DNA from 2 places in the Vibrio scophthalmi genome. Region 2 is predicted to be linked to the other one. Evidence: riboswitches for the same ligand, from Rfam matches in the RefSeq annotation. Region 2 holds a riboswitch; the other holds the start of a gene.
What was found. A riboswitch is a leader RNA that binds a small molecule or an ion and turns the genes downstream of it on or off. The one in region 2 is predicted to bind thiamine pyrophosphate.
Positions count from the first base shown of each region.

Region 1 (3,144 bases), 320 kb from region 2:
GGTCTTCCCAACGGAATTCAAAGCGCGCTTTCGATAAAGCATTATCACGAATTTGCGCGCCTGGATGACCTTTGGCTAAGTCAGCCGCATGAGCCGCTAACTTGTATGTGATCAACCCTGTTTTCACATCTTCTTTATTTGGTAATCCCAAGTGCTCCTTTGGCGTTACATAGCACAACATCGCGCAGCCATACCAGCCGATCATCGCCGCACCAATGCCGGAAGTAATATGGTCATAACCAGGAGCGATATCTGTCGTTAATGGGCCTAAGGTGTAAAAAGGTGCTTCATGGCAATGCTTGAGCTGTTCATCCATGTTTTCCTTAATCATATGCATTGGTACATGACCAGGGCCTTCGATGATCACCTGCACATCGTACTCCCATGCAACCTTAGTTAACTCCCCCAATGTGCGCAGCTCAGCAAATTGAGCTTCATCGTTGGCGTCAGCAATCGAACCTGGTCGTAGACCATCACCTAAAGAAAGCGCCACGTCATACTGAGCACAGATTTCGCAAATTTCGCGGAAGTGGGTATAGAGGAAACTTTCTTGATGGTGAGCAAGGCACCATTTCGCAATGATGGAACCACCACGGGAGACAATACCAGTGACACGTTTGGCCGTCATTGGCACATAACGCAATAGCAAACCGGCGTGAATAGTAAAGTAATCAACTCCCTGCTCCGCTTGTTCGATAAGCGTATCGCGCATCACTTCCCAATTAAGATCTTCAGCGACACCGTTAACTTTTTCTAGAGCTTGATACATAGGCACAGTGCCGATCGGTACCGGGCTGTTACGCAATATCCACTCTCGAGTTTCATGAATATTTCGTCCTGTAGACAAGTCCATCACGGTATCGCCACCCCAACGAGTGGACCAAACTAGCTTTTCAACTTCTTCTTCGATTGAAGAACTCACCGATGAATTACCAATATTAGCATTGACCTTAACTAAGAAGTTGCGGCCAATAATCATCGGTTCAGATTCTGGATGGTTAATATTCGACGGGATAATTGCACGCCCTTCAGCGACTTCCTTACGTACAAACTCAGCGGTAATATCTTTGGGTAAGTTAGCCCCAAAATTCTGCCCTGGATGCTGCTGGTTAAGCATTTCATCACTATATCGAGCGCGCCCCATATTTTCGCGCAATGCGATATATTCCATCTCCGGGGTAATGATGCCTTGGCGTGCATAATGCAATTGTGTTACGCATTGTCCTGCTTTCGCACGACGTATATTAGGTAGATTGCCATAGCGCAGATCGTCTAGGGTTTCATCGTCCAAGCGCTCTTTCGCATATACCGAGCTAACATCATCCAAAAGCTGCGTATCAGCACGTTCCTCAATCCATAATTCCCTCAGTTTAGGAAGACCTTTATATAGGTCAATGTCATGATCAGGATCGGTATAAACACCAGAGGTATCATAAACGCGCATTGGTTCATTCGGCTCGAAAATCGGCGCTTCTTTTGTGCCGCCAATCAAACTATCTGCCAAGGTGATTTCTCGCATAGGAACACGGATATCAGGCCGAGAGCCCTCAACATAAGTTTTTCGAGAGTTTGGGTACGGTTGCACCGAAAGAGTATCTATAAACTGTTTAGCTTCCAGTCTTGCTTGCTTGCGACTCGACATAGCATTTTTCCTTGCTCATTTTTTATAAAACGTATGGGATAAAAATGCTTGGCGGAACGATATGACAAGAGGATCGAGTGTCACTGACAAAAAGTGTGCACTGATAATGAGATGATTTAACCTAGATATAGCGGGACATTTAGGTGCAATGATCTTCTCTTGTTCCCTACGCAGGTCTTAGCCTGATCAGGTTCTACGGATCCCGAATAAACGGTCTCAGCCAAATGGCTCTCCGACAAGTGAAGCAATTATAAGCAATTAGTGATTCGAAACCAAGCCGAACACGCTGTAATTTAACTAAATGTTAACTTTCATTAGAAGTTGGAAGCCAACCCAAGCGGCTGAAATACTTAATACCACATTAAGTAGAACGTTTAGGCCCATCTTGAGAAAAGCACCTTGCTGCATCAGTAAAACGTTATCCATAGAAAAGGTTGAGAAGGTCGTCAATGCACCAAGGAAACCTAAACCAATAATTTGGCGCCATGGCTCAATAGCAAGAACTTCACTTTCAAATGCTGCGATCAGCAGACCCATAATAAAAGACCCGACCACGTTGACCGTTAACGTACCGTAAGGAAAGCCACGTCCTAGCAGTGCGACGCAAAGCTCCGAGACTAAATAGCGGGAACAAGCACCAAATGCCCCACCGAGTGCAATAAAGCCGAGTATGGAAAGTTGGCCCATAAATCCCCCAATATATTCAATGGCTATATTCTAGCCACTTCCACGCGATATAGACACCAAGACAATAATAAATTCCAATAAATTGATGTTGCTAATGAGGTTTAATTTCAAACGTTACAGGAGTCACTTTAGTGTCAATATCAGCGCAAAAACTATAGAAGCTATCAACATCAGTATAGCTATATTAGATTTAGCGAAAAAGGGGTTATAGGCTCCTCTGTAGTGATAGCAACGCTAAGGTAAGCTCTATGTATTCGCTAGCAATAAATCCCAGCAACCGTGATACAGGCTAAAATAGAACAATAACAAGAGCTCGTGGCGAACAACCATAAATGCAGACGTAAAAAGCCCCAGCATTTCTGCTGAGGCTTAGTATATGGCTGGGGTGGAGAGATTCGAACTCCCAACACGCGCTATTTAGTATTAGGGGAATCCGCTGCTCTGCCAATTGACAATAATTAACAAAGTACAGATGTAAAAAAGCCTCTGCATTTCTTCTGAGGCTTAATATATGGTAGGGGTGGAGAGATTCGAACCCTCAACACGCGCAGTTTTGTAATTAGCGGGATCCGCGGCTCAGCCAAGTAGCGACAAACTCCAAAATCCAGATGTAAAAAAGCCCCAGCATTTCTGCTGAGGCTTAGTATATGGCAGGGGTGGAGAGATTCGAACTCCCAACACGCGGATTTGGAATCCGCTGCTCTGCCAATTGGAGCTACACCCCTAAGTTTTGATTCCAGCAAATGCTAGATTCAAAAAAACCTCGCATGTAGCGAGGTTCTCGAATAAGTGGCGGAGTGGACGGGACTCGAACC
Region 1 is NZ_CP134271.1:1,380,270-1,383,413, forward strand. Features, by position in the region: gene thiC (phosphomethylpyrimidine synthase ThiC) at 1-1,642, opposite strand, end outside; TPP riboswitch at 1,789-1,887, opposite strand; gene crcB (fluoride efflux transporter CrcB) at 1,940-2,329, opposite strand; tRNA gene RJD38_RS06290 (tRNA-Trp) at 2,978-3,054, opposite strand; tRNA gene RJD38_RS06295 (tRNA-Asp) at 3,120-3,144, opposite strand, start outside.
Region 1: linked by a shared signal. The riboswitch ahead of thiC (phosphomethylpyrimidine synthase ThiC) and the one ahead of thiB (thiamine ABC transporter substrate binding subunit) in region 2 are both predicted to bind thiamine pyrophosphate.

Region 2 (3,144 bases):
GTGTTAGGAAATTTCGGCATCTCGGCTCGTTTGGGCGAAAGCATGTTCTTTGTTGTCGAAGCGGACGAATATGACAGCGCTTTTTTCGATAAGCGTTCAAAGTTTGTTCACTACCATCCACGAACATTAGTGATGAACAACCTCGAGTTTGATCATGCCGACATCTTTGATGATCTTGAGGCGATTAAGCGTCAATTCCATCATCTTGTTCGTACCGTGCCGAGCAACGGGCGTATTTTAGCGCCGAAAGCTGATCAAGCGCTGACCGATGTGCTAGACCGCGGGTGTTGGAGTGAAACTGAATACACCGGCGAACAAGGAGATTGGCGTGCTGAAAAGATTGTTAAAGATGGTTCACAATTCCATGTGCTGCTTGATGGTGAAATCAAAGGCACAGTGAAATGGGATTTGGTTGGTGATCATAACGTCGATAATGCCTTAATGGCGATCGCTGCTGCTCGCCATGTTGGTGTGACTGCCGATCTTGCGTGTGAATCGCTAGCGAAATTTATCAATACAAAGCGTCGCCTTGAACTGAAAGGGCAAGTGAATGGCGTGACGGTTTATGATGACTTTGCTCATCACCCAACGGCGATTGAACTGACGATGGGTGGTCTGCGTAACAAGGTGGGCAGCGACAAGATCATTGCGGTACTAGAACCTCGTTCTGCGACGATGAAACGTGGCGTACATAAAGATACTCTCGCAGCATCATTACATCATGCCGATGAGGTTTTCCTTTATCAGCCAGAGAGCATTGAATGGTCGGTGGAAGAGGTTGCTCAACAATGTTCTCAACCGGCTTATACCAGTGCTGATATTGATCAATTGGTCGATGCGATCGTGGCAAAAGCCGTACCTGGCGACCATATTCTAGTGATGAGTAACGGCGGCTTTGAAGGTATTCATGGCAAGCTGCTAGAGAAACTGGCAGGTTAAACAGCATGACAAACAAGAGTAGTAAAGCGATTACTTTAGCCTTTACTGGCGCATCGGGCGCACCTTATGGGTTGCGCCTACTCGAGTGTTTATTGGCGGCAGATTATCAGGTCTATCTATTGATATCTTCTGCCGCGCGAGTGGTGTTGGCAACTGAACATGGTTTGAAATTGCCAAGTGGCCCAGAGGCCGCGCAGCAAGCATTAGTTGCGCATCTCAATTGTGATGCAGATAAATTGGTGGTGTGTGGCAAAGACGATTGGTTCTCGCCAGTGGCGTCAGGATCTGCTGCGCCAAAACAGATGGTGGTGTGCCCATGTTCTGCAGGCAGTGTGGCGGCAATCGCTCACGGCATGTCGGATAATTTGATTGAGCGTGCGGCTGATGTAGTGATGAAAGAGCGTGGCCAGCTAGTGCTGGTGGTACGTGAAACGCCTTTTTCTACCTTGCATTTAGAGAATATGCATAAGCTATCGACAATGGGGGTTACCATTATGCCTGCTGCGCCCGGGTTTTATCACCAACCACAAACCATTGAAGATTTGATTGATTTCATGGTGGCGAGAATTCTGGATCATCTCGGTGTTGAGCAGGGGTTAGTTCCGCGCTGGGGTTATGATCACAGAGGATAATATCTCGCTAGCCATACATTGGCAGAATGATTACAATCCCATCAATACTCAACGGGGAGCCATGCTGTGATGCGCTGGCTGAGATCGGTCAATGACTGGGACCCGTGTACCTGAACCAGATAATGCTGGCGTAGGAATTGAGTCTGGTCATTTAGTTACTGCGCTAATTAAACGCCGACCTCAAACCTGTGCCGCTCAACTCGGAGAGAGCGAACAGTGAAAACCACCACGTTAACCACCACCTTTAGTACGCTAGCGATTGCTTGCGCGTCTTTTTCTGCTTTCGCGGCGGACAATACCCTAACCGTTTATACCTACGATTCATTTGCCGCAGATTGGGGCCCAGGCCCAACAGTGGAAAAAGCCTTTGAAGCCCAGTGCGGTGGTTGTGATGTTAATTTTGTCGCGCTGGATGATGGTGTGTCGATTTTGAACCGCTTACGTTTAGAAAACGGCAATAGCAAAGCGGATATTGTCTTAGGGTTGGACAACAATCTAATGGCAGAAGCGAAGAAGACCGGTTTACTGAGTGAGCATCAGGTTGATACCAGCAGCGTAACAATTCCCGGCGGTTGGCAAGACACCACCTTTGTCCCTTATGACTATGGCTACTTTGCCTTTGTTTACAACAAAGAAAAGCTCGCTAACCCACCGACAAGCTTGAAAGAATTGGTTGAGCAGCGTGACGATCTAAAAATCATCTATCAAGATCCACGAACCTCGACTCCGGGGCAAGGTTTGATGCTTTGGATGAAATCAGTTTACGGTGATGATGTCGCGGCCGCATGGCAAAAACTGGCAGGCAAAACCGTGACCGTGACGAAAGGTTGGTCTGAAGCTTATTCGATGTTCCTAGAAGGCGAAGCGGATATGGTGCTTTCGTACACCACATCACCGGCTTACCACATTATTGCCGAAAACGATCTTAAATACGCAGCAGCGGATTTTAGTGAGGGTCACTACACGCAAGTTGAAGTTGCCGCAAAAGTGAAGGGCAGTAAGAACCCTGCGTTAGCGGATCAGTTCATGCAGTTTATTTTGAGTGATCAATTCCAATCAGCTATGCCGACGGGGAACTGGATGTATCCTGTCACAGATGTAGCTCAGCCAGAAGGTTTCTCTACCCTGACAGTGCCGAGCAAAGCGCTAAGTTTTAGTGCTGATGAAGTTGCGACGCAACGTAAGACATGGATTCGTGAATGGCAAAGCGCTTTAACGCGTTAAGGTTTTTACTTGAATCGTCTTCCTAAATTAGGACTGTGGGTCGCGATGTTTATCGCGGCCTTTGTCTTTTCAGCTTTGGCGGCGCTCTTTTATGCCGCACCGTCGCTCAATCTATTGCAGGTTTGGCAAGATCCTTATTATCGCCACGTTACGCAATTTAGTTTCTATCAATCGTTTCTTTCCACTTTGCTCAGTGTTGGTCTTGCGCTTCCGGTCGCCCATGCACTGTCAAAGCGTGATTTTAAAGGTAAGGGCTTGTTGCTCAAGCTATTTAGCTCCACCTTAGTCTTACCTGTGCTGGTGGGGGTATTTGGCTTATTGGCGATTTACGGAAATTCAGGGCTCATAG
Region 2 is NZ_CP134271.1:1,063,331-1,066,474, reverse strand. Features, by position in the region: gene mpl (UDP-N-acetylmuramate:L-alanyl-gamma-D-glutamyl-meso-diaminopimelate ligase) at 1-939, shown strand, start outside; gene RJD38_RS04755 (flavin prenyltransferase UbiX) at 945-1,571, shown strand; TPP riboswitch at 1,614-1,725, shown strand; gene thiB (thiamine ABC transporter substrate binding subunit) at 1,788-2,795, shown strand; gene thiP (thiamine/thiamine pyrophosphate ABC transporter permease ThiP) at 2,805-3,144, shown strand, end outside.